3 regions of the Xanthomonas sp. NCPPB 4467 genome follow, and region 2 is predicted to be linked to each of the others. Evidence: predicted binding sites of a transcription regulator. Region 2 holds the regulator's gene; each other region holds the start of a gene.
What was found. Region 2 encodes HrcA, which represses chaperone genes, less so after heat shock. Its sites were predicted from a motif close to TTNGCACTCNNNNNNNNNGAGTGCNAA; they were not measured.
Positions count from the first base shown of each region.

Region 1: the regulator HrcA is predicted to act here: its motif matches at 1,837-1,863, upstream of ACCQ06_RS03185 (co-chaperone GroES).
Region 3: the regulator HrcA is predicted to act here: its motif matches at 1,575-1,601, upstream of rpoH (RNA polymerase sigma factor RpoH).

Region 1 is NZ_CM191260.1:730,784-734,059, reverse strand. It holds gene groL (chaperonin GroEL) at 1-1,352, opposite strand, end outside; gene ACCQ06_RS03185 (co-chaperone GroES) at 1,500-1,787, opposite strand; gene ACCQ06_RS03180 (endonuclease) at 2,231-3,276, shown strand, end outside.
Region 2 is NZ_CM191260.1:2,061,705-2,064,980, forward strand. It holds gene recN (DNA repair protein RecN) at 1-1,178, opposite strand, end outside; gene hrcA (heat-inducible transcriptional repressor HrcA) at 1,319-2,350, shown strand; gene grpE (nucleotide exchange factor GrpE) at 2,450-2,968, shown strand; gene dnaK (molecular chaperone DnaK) at 3,111-3,276, shown strand, end outside.
Region 3 is NZ_CM191260.1:4,630,402-4,633,677, forward strand. It holds gene ACCQ06_RS20310 (trimeric intracellular cation channel family protein) at 1-543, shown strand, start outside; gene rpoH (RNA polymerase sigma factor RpoH) at 689-1,564, opposite strand; gene ung (uracil-DNA glycosylase) at 1,763-2,488, opposite strand; gene ACCQ06_RS20325 (response regulator) at 2,485-3,276, opposite strand, start outside.

The DNA of each region.
Region 1 (3,276 bases), 1.3 Mb from region 2:
AGCGGTGCTTCCATGGCGCGCAGGGCGATCTGGATACCGTGGGTCTGGTCTTCGTTGGCACCGGTCAGGTTACCGACGGCCACCAGCGCACGCACCAGGGCCACACCGCCGCCCGGGACCACGCCTTCTTCGACGGCTGCACGGGTAGCGTGCAGGGCGTCTTCGACGCGCGCCTTCTTTTCCTTCATTTCGATTTCGGTCGATGCGCCGACCTTGATCACTGCAACGCCACCGGCCAGCTTGGCCACGCGTTCCTGCAGCTTCTCACGGTCGTAATCGGACGAGGTGTCTTCGATCTGGGTCTTGATCTGGCCGACGCGCGACTCGATCGCGGCCGAATCGCCAGCGCCGTCGATGATGATGGTGTTCTCCTTGGAGACCTGCACCTTCTTCGCACGGCCCAGGTCCTTGATCGTGGCCTTCTCCAGCGCCAGACCCACTTCCTCGGAGATCACGGTACCGCCGGTCAGCACGGCCATGTCTTCCAGCATCGCCTTGCGACGGTCGCCGAAGCCCGGTGCCTTGACGGCCACGACCTTGACGATGCCGCGGATGGTGTTGACCACCAGGGTCGCCAGCGCTTCGCCTTCGACTTCTTCAGCGACGATCAGCAACGGCTTGCCGGCCTTGGCCACGCCTTCCAGCACGGGCAGCAGGTCGCGGACGTTGGAGATCTTCTTGTCGTGCAGCAGGATGAACGGGTCGTCCAGATCGGCCGACTGGCTCTGCTGGTTGTTGATGAAGTACGGGGAGAGGTAGCCGCGATCGAACTGCATGCCCTCGACCACGTCCAGCTCGTTTTCCAGGCCCGAGCCTTCTTCAACCGTGATCACGCCTTCCTTGCCGACCTTCTTCATCGCTTCGGCAATGATGTTGCCGATCGATTCGTCCGAGTTGGCCGAGATGGTGCCGACCTGGGCAATTGCCTTGTCGTCGGTGGTGGGCTTGGACAGGTTCTTCAGCTCGACGACCGCAGCCTTGACGGCCTGGTCGATACCGCGCTTGAGATCCATCGGGTTCATGCCGGCAGCCACGGCCTTGACGCCTTCGCGGATCAGGGCCTGAGCCAGCACGGTGGCGGTGGTGGTGCCGTCGCCCGCGTTGTCGTTGGTGCGCGAGGCGACTTCCTTCACCATCTGCGCGCCCATGTTCTCGAACTTGTCGGCCAGTTCGATTTCCTTGGCGACGGAGACGCCGTCCTTGGTGATGGTCGGGGCGCCGAAGCTCTTCTCGAGCACGACGTTGCGGCCCTTCGGGCCCAGGGTCGCCTTGACGGCATTGGCAAGAACGTTGACGCCACGCACCATGCGGTTGCGTGCATCTTCACCGAAACGAATGTCTTTAGCAGCCATTTGTATGTAACTCCGGAAATAGGAAATAGGGAATGGGGAATCGGTAGATCAACAGCGTGAATCGGGGCGGGGTGGGATGGCGAAGGGCGTTAGCCGCTTTGCCAATTCCCGATTCCCAACTCCCGATTCCCGGCGCATAGCGCCTGATCAGCCGATGACCGCCAGGATGTCGTCTTCGCGCAGCACCTTGTACTCGACGCCTTCGGACTTGTAGCTGCTGCCGGCGTACTGGCCGTAGATGACCTTGTCGCCGACCTTGACCACCGGCGCGCGCAGGCTGCCGTTGTCCAGGGGCTTGCCGGCGCCGATGGCGACGACTTCACCCTTGGTGGACTTTTCCTTGGCGGAGTCCGGGATCACGATGCCGCCGGCAGAAACTTCGTCGGCTTCGATCGGCTTGACTACAACGCGGTCGTGAAGCGGCTTGATGCTCATAGATAAGACCCTCTTAAGTGATTGATTGGTCTGGAAATTATCGGCGATGTTAGCACTCGTATGTGACGACTGCCAGCATAGCGCGCGGAAAAAACCCGACAGAGCGGGTGCGGGCCAGAGATTGTGCTGGGCGAGCGGGTTTCAAGGGCCGGGCGCAAAATTTTTTCGTCGGCCGGTCTCGTTCGGAGGCCGGGCAGCGACAACAAAACGCAGCGAACCGTCATCGGGTGGAGTGGGTGTGCGCAGAAAGCCGGACGCCGCGCGCGGTTGCCGTCGCTCGCTTCAGGCAACCGCCCACTTACCGCTTCGAAGTTCGAAAGTAGCCGCCCGCCCGGCCATGCGGGCCGTGTGCCAGCCGCTCTAAAAATGGAACCAGGTTCCATCGTTTGTCATGCGCAGGCTCTACAGTCCGGACAGCATTCCCCGATCACAAGGAGCTGTCGATGAGGTTGCCGTTCCGTCGTCTTCCACTGGCCTGCGCCATTGTCCTGGCCGTCCCCACCGCCCACGCCGCGGTGTTCATCAACGAACTGCATTACGACGACGCGGGCGCCTCCGGCGACACCGGCGAAGGCGTGGAAGTGGTGGCCACCGCCGGCGAATCGCTGAGCGGCTACCGGATCTATCTGTACAACGGCAGTGCGCCCAGCGCAGCGGTGAGCTACGCCAACACGGCGGTACCGGCCGGCAGCCTGGTCAGCTGCGGCAGCCAGGTGCGCATTGCCACCGTCAGCTACGCCAGCAACGGCGTGCAGAACGGGCCCAACGACGGCGTGGCATTGGTGGACCCCAGCGGCCAGCTGGTGCAGTTCCTCAGCTACGAAGGCGCCATCACCGGTAGCGGCGGCCCGGCAGCCGGCGTTACCAGCCAGAACCTGCCGGTCAGCGAGAGCAACAGCAGCGCAGTCGGCAGTTCGCTGCAACTCACCGGCACTGGCAGTGCGGCAGCCAACTTCAGCTGGGCGGGTTCGGCGGCGCAGACCTTCGGCGCCTGCAACCGCGGCCAGACCTTCAACGGCAGCGGCGGCGGTGGCGGCACCACTGGCGCACCGACGATCACCAGCACCACGCCGACCCAGGGCGCGAGCGGCTTCCCGGCGGCCGGCGATCTGGCGGTGGGCTTCAGCGAGGCGGTGACGCTCAGCAGCGGCGCCTTTGCGCTCAGTTGCGCCAGTTCCGGCACGGTGGCCTTGAGCTACCCGACCAGCGGCACCCGCTTCACCCTGTCCACCAACACAGCACTGGTCGGCGGCGAGCGCTGCACCCTGGCGATCACCGCCAGCGCCATCCGCGATGCCAGCGGGCTGAGCCCGGCGGCCAATCAGTCGATCGCCTTCACGGTGGCGACGGCCGGCGGCGGCGGCACCGGCTACTACTCGCGGGTCAACACCACCAGCCCCAGCCAGCTGCGCTGCTCGCTCAATGCCACCATTCGCGGCCACACGGTCTACCCCTACAGCGGGACCGGCACCAGCACCTGGACCATCCT
Region 2 (3,276 bases):
AGGAACTGCCCGCCGCCCATACCCAATTCGCCGATCAGCGTGGTGGTGGCCGCGGACAAGGCCTCGGCGGCGGTCTTGCGACTGTCGCTGAGCACGCCGGCCGCGCTGCGCCAGACGCCGGTGGCGGACTCGATGTGCTTGTCCAGCTGCTGCAGGCGCTCGTCGGCGCCGCGCAGGCTTTCCACTTCCAGGCTCATGCGCTCGCGGTGGGCGGCCAGCTCGTCCGGGGCGACACGGTGTTTGCGCGCCAGATCGTGCAGGCGGCCGAGACTGCGCTCCATCGCTTCGAACTGGGCCGGGTCGGCGTCCAGGTCGTCGCGCACGCGATCGAGCAGGGCCAGTGCTTCTTCGATCTGGATCACGGCGCTGTCCAGCAACGCGTCCACCTCGCCCAGGCGCGGCTCGTGCTCGGCGACGCGTGCCAGGTCGTGGCGGCTGTCCTGCAGCAGGCCCAGTGCCGACGCGCCGTCATCGCCGTTGAGCTGCTGGGCAACGCTGTCGCAGGCGCCGATCAATGCAGTGGCATGCGCCTGACGGCGGTGATTGACGTCCAGGGCCGCGATCGCGGCCGGGTCCAGGTCCTCGCGTTCCAGTTCGCCCAGTTGATGTTCGAGAAAACCGATGCGGTCGGACACATCGCCTTGCGCAGACAGCGCATCGCGCTCGTCCAGCAGCGCCTGCCAGCGCTGGCTGGCCTGGCGCACCTGCTCACGCTGGGCGCTGTTGCGGGCGTAGGCGTCGAGCAGGGCGAGCTGGCTGTGGCGAGCCATCAGGGCCTGGTGCTCGTGCTGGCCGTGGATTTCCACCAGCTTTGATGCCAGTTCGGCCAATTGCGAGGAGGTCACCGGGCGGCCGTTGATCCAGGCGCGCGAGCCGCCGTCGGCACGGATGATCCGGCGCAGCTGGCACTGCGCCTCGTCGTCCAGCTCGTTGTCGGCCAGCCAGCTCAGGCCCGGGTGTGCGGCCGGCAGCTGAAATTCCGCCGACAGTTCGGCGCGGTCGGCGCCATGGCGGACCACGCCGCTGTCGGCGCGCAGGCCGGACAAGAAGCCCAGCGCGTCCACCATCAGCGATTTGCCGGCGCCGGTTTCGCCCGACACCACGGTCATGCCCGGGCCGAACTCCAGTTCGGTGGCGCGGACAACGGCGAAATCCTTGATCGAGAGGTGTCTGAGCATGGGGGTCGAGTGTGAATGCGTTTGGGGAAGCTTAGGGCAGGAAGGGGCGGGCAGGGAGTCGGACGCTTGCCATCCCCGGGGCCAGACATTATCTATGCCCAGTCTCACCGGATGATCCCATGCGCGCGTCCCAGTCCCCAATGCTCGACCCCCGCGCCCGCCAGTTGCTGCGCACCTTGATCGCACGCTACATCCGCGATGGCGAGCCGGTGGGCTCGAAAACCCTTGCCCAGCATGCCGGGCTGGATGTGAGCCCGGCGACCATCCGCAATATTCTGGCCGATCTGGAGGACGTGGGGCTGCTCAGCTCCCCGCATACCTCGGCCGGGCGCATTCCCACCGCGCATGGCTACCGGGTGTTCGTCGACAGCCTGGTGCAGATGCAGCCGCCCGGCGAAGAAGAGGTGCGGCGCCTGCGCGCGGAGCTGGCCAGCGGCAATGGCACCCAGTCGCTGCTGGGCAGCGCCTCGCAGATGCTGTCGGCGATGAGTCACTTCGTGGGGGTGGTCAGCGCCCCGCGCCGGGAGCAGTTCGCGTTCCGGCATATCGATTTCGTGCCCCTGGATGCGCGGCGGGTGCTGGCGATCCTGGTGTTTGCCGACAACGAAGTGCAGAACCGGGTGATCGAGCCGCGCCGCGCCTACGAGCCGGCCGAGCTGGAGCGGGTGGCCAACTACCTCAATGCGCAGTTCGCCGGGCGCGCGCTGTCGGACATCCGCGCCTCGCTGCTGCGCGAACTGCGCGTGGCCAAGAACGAGATGGAGCAGTTGCTGGCGCACAGCGTGGACCTGGCCAGCGAGGCGCTGGTGCCGGCCGAGGCGGACGATATGGTGATGGCCGGGCAGACCCGGCTGATGGGCGTGCATGACCTGTCGGATCTGGACCGGCTGCGCGAGCTGTTCGAAGCCTTCGCCAGCAAGCGCGAGATCCTGCAGCTGCTCGAACGCACCATCCAGGCGCCGGGCGTACGGATCTTCATCGGCGAGGAGACCGGCATGGTGTCGCTGGAAGACGTCTCGCTGGTCACCGCACCGTATGCCGCCAATGGCCAGGTGCTGGGCGTGCTGGGGGTGATCGGGCCCAAACGTATGGCCTACGACCGCCTGATTCCGCTGGTGCAGACCGCAGCCCAGGTGCTGGGCGCGGCCATGGAGCCGCCCGGCACGCGATAACCAGCGGCAATCGAAGCCATCGTTTTGCTTGAAACGCGGCCGAGCGCCCACATACGGGGTGACGTTGGGGCGGGCGTTCCGCTTGCCCGGGAACTGCATATGAACCAAGACCACCCCGAATTCGACTCCGAAGACCTGTCCCAGAATCCACCCGAGACCGATCCGCTCAAGGCCGAGATCGAGTCGCTGCGCAGCGAGATCGCGTTGGTCAAGGCCGACGCCCTGCGCGAGCGCGCCGACCTGGAAAACCAGCGCAAGCGCATTGCGCGCGACGTCGAGAACGCGCGCAAGTTTGCCAACGAGAAGCTGTTGGGCGAGCTGCTGCCGGTGTTCGACAGTCTGGATGCCGGGCTCACTGCGGCCGGCGCCCAGCCCAGCCCGCTGCGCGATGGCCTGGACATGACCTACAAGCAATTGCTCAAGGTTGCCGCCGACAACGGCCTGACCCTGCTGGACCCGGTCGGCCAGCCGTTCAACCCCGACCAGCACCAGGCGATCAGCCAGGGCGAGGCCGAAGGCATTGCGCCGGGCCACGTCGTGCAGGTGTTCCAGAAGGGCTATCTGCTCAACGATCGCCTGTTGCGTCCGGCCCTGGTGGTCGTGGCCAAGCACGACTGATTGCCAGCGTCTGGCTGAACTGCCGGGCGCGCCGTTAGAACACAGATGCGCACGGATGGCTTGAACACCTGCGCGCCACCCCCACATCTCAGCCAGACCCGGCGTCGCCGGACACAGCTACAGAATCATCAGGAGCGTATCCATGGGCAAGATCATTGGTATTGACCTCGGCACCACGAACTCGTGCGTGTCGATCATGGACGGCGGCAAGGCCCGCGTCATCGAAAATTCCGAGGGCGACCGCACCACGCCGTCGATTGTCGCCTACACCAAGGACGGCGAAGTGCTGGTCGGTGCCTCGGCCAAGC
Region 3 (3,276 bases), 2.6 Mb from region 2:
GTGCGCAACCGCCTGGACCTGTTCGGGGTGCTGGTGCTGTCGTGTGCGGCCGCTGTCTCCGGCGGCATCGTGCGCGATGTGCTGATCGGTGCCACCCCACCGGCAGCGCTGGTGCACCCGCAGTATCTGCTCACCGCCTGCTTGGCCGGCGTCGCCGGTTTCTATTGGCACTCCGCAGTGGAACGGCTGCGCAACCCGGTACAGATTTTCGACGCGGCGGGTCTGGCGCTGTTTGCGGTCTACGGCACCAGCAAGGCGCTGGACTACAACCTCAGCCCGCTGAGTGCCACGTTGTTAGGCATGCTCAGCGGCATCGGCGGCGGCATCGCACGCGACCTGCTGGTCGCACGCACACCGGTGGTGTTGCAGGCCGAGCTTTATGCAGTGGCCGCGCTAGCAGGCGGCGGTCTGGTGGCCATCGGCCATGTACTCGGCGTGCCGCAAGCCTGGTCGCTGGCAACCGGTGCCGGCGTGTGTTTTGGCCTGCGCTTCATGGCGATCCGTTATGGCTGGCATCTGCCGGTGGCGCGCTTGCCGGAATAATCGTTGTCGACCAACGCCGCGATACCGTCCGCATCATCCGGACGGTGCATCAGCTTCTACGAAACTATTTGCGCTGCACACCTGCAACGCAAACGGCCCGGAGAACCGGGCCGTTTGTGCAGCTTGTTCCGCGTGATCGAACCGATCAGGCGACGAACAGCGCCTTCATCTTCTTCAGCGCGTTCGCCTCGATCTGGCGGATGCGCTCGGCCGACACGCCGTATTCGTCGGCCAGCTCCTGCAGCGTTACCTTGGACTCCGAATCCAGCCAACGTCGCTTGACGATGTCGCGCGAGCGCGTATCCAGACCAGCCATGCCTTCGCGCAGCAACTGCAGCTGGTTGTCTTCGCTATCGTGCCGCTCATAGGCCTGCGAGGGATCTTCTTCGTTGGCCACCAGGTAGCTGACCGGCGACGGCGGACCATGATCGTCGTCTTCATCCGACGACGCGTCGAAGCCGATATCGCGGCCGGACAGGCGCGACTCCATCTCCATCACTTCACGCTCGGAGACGTTCAGGTCCTTGGCGACCGCGGTCACTTCGGAGGCGTTGAGCCAGCCCAGACGGGTCTTGGACTTGCGCAGGTTGAAGAACAACTTGCGCTGCGCCTTGGTCGTGGCGACCTTGACGATGCGCCAGTTCTTCAAAATGAACTCGTGCATTTCGGCACGGATCCAATGCACTGCGAAGCTGACCAGGCGCACGCCCATTTCCGGGTCGAAGCGCTTGACCGCCTTCATCAGGCCGATATTGCCTTCCTGGATCAGGTCGCCCAGCGGCAGGCCGTAACCGTTGTAGCCGCGGGCCACGTGCACCACGAAGCGTAGGTGGGAATGGACCAATTCGCGCGCTGCGTCCAGGTCCAGCTCGTCGCGGAAGCGGCGGGCCAGATTCTGTTCCTCATCGACCGACAGCACCGGGATCTGGTGCACGGCACCGATGTAGGCGTCCAGCGAACCGAGCGCACTGGGAATCGGGAGATTGTTTGCCACAAGGGCAGTCGAGGTAGTCTGGTTCATGGGCATCATCTTAGCAGTCGAACTATTGGACTGCCGGGTACAGGAAGAGTTCCCAGCGTTCCATTTATAGGACGTTCGGGCTTCCGGCCTTGGCGGCGTTCTACCGTACCGCTTCCCGAATTCGAGCCTTGCGGTAGCACCGTGCCCCTGCGCAGACCGTGACAAACCTGTGGCGAAATGCGTCTGCAGCCGTGTTGTTCAGCCGGCGGCCGACGTTGTTTCCAATGCGTTGCGCGGCGGCAACGACCAATCGACCGCCGGGATGCCGCGGCGCTGCAGGTGCTCGTTGGTCTTGGAGAAATGCTTGCATCCCAGAAAGCCGCGATGCGCCGACAACGGCGAGGGATGCGGCGCCTTGAACACGCGGTGGCGGGCCTGGTCGATGACCTTGCCCTTGGACTGCGCGTAGCTGCCCCACAGCAGGAACACCAGGCCTTCGCGCTCGCGGTTGAGCGTCTCCACCACATGATCGGTGAAACCTTCCCAGCCCTTGTTCTGGTGCGCGCCGGCGCGGCCCTGTTCCACCGTCAGCACTGCATTGAGCAGCAGCACGCCCTGGCGCGCCCACGGCATCAGATAGCCGTGATCGGGACGCGGGATGCCGAGGTCGTCCTGAATTTCTTTGTAGATATTGAGCAGCGACGGCGGCACCGGCACGCCTGGCAGGACCGAAAAGCAAAGCCCGTGCGCCTGGCCCTCGCCGTGATACGGATCCTGGCCCAGGATCACCACCTTGACCTGCTCGAACGGGGTGGCGTCGAAGGCCGCAAAGATCTGCGGGCCGGGCGGGAACACCCGCGCGCCGGCCGCCTTGCGCTGGCGCAGGAAGGCAGACAATTCCTGCATCTCCTGGCGCAGCAACCAATCGCCCACCTTTGCCTTCCACGACGGTTCCAGCTGGATACGCCCTTCCACTTCGGTCATAGGGTGATGGCCTGGTCTTCCAGGCGTGCCAGCCGCAATTGGAACAACACCTTGGTCACCAGCAGGCGCTCTTCGATGGGTTTTTGCACCAGATCGTTGGCGCCGGCGCGCAGCAGTTCGGACTGATTGCGCGGATTGGTGTCGCCAGTCATCACCAGCACCGGCAGGCGGCGCTTGCCGTAGGCGAAATCGATGCGGATGCGCTCGACCACATCGCGGCCGTTGAGCTCGCCTTTCAGGGTCACGTCGGTCAACACCACGTCGATACGGCGCTCGGTGCGGCCCAGCGATTCGGCGGTAAGCAGCGCAAACGCATCTTCGGCGGTGAGCACATGCACCACTTTCAGGCTCTGGCGCTCGAGCATGCGCTTGGTCGCCTCGGCCACCACGCGGCTGTCTTCGATGTAGAGCACGGTGGCGCCAACCACCGGCTCGGGCTGCACATAGCCGCGGATAAAGGTCGCCAGGGCTTCATGGCCCAACGCCTTGTCGAAATAATCGGTGACGTACTCGGTAAAACGACGCTCGACCAGATGCTGCTGCGCATCGCCGGAGACCACGATCACCGGCACATACGCCTGCCCGGCCGCTTCGCGCACGCTGCGCGCCAGGGTCAGGCCATCGCCATCGGGCAAGGACAGCGAGGTGGTGACCAGATCCACCGCACCGGACTCCAGCGCAGCGCGCGCTTCGGCGATGCTGGCGCAACCGATCACCTGCACATTGGGCAGGTCGCGCCGGAGCACGTCGGCAATGAGCTTGCGTACCAGCTTCGAACCATCGACGAC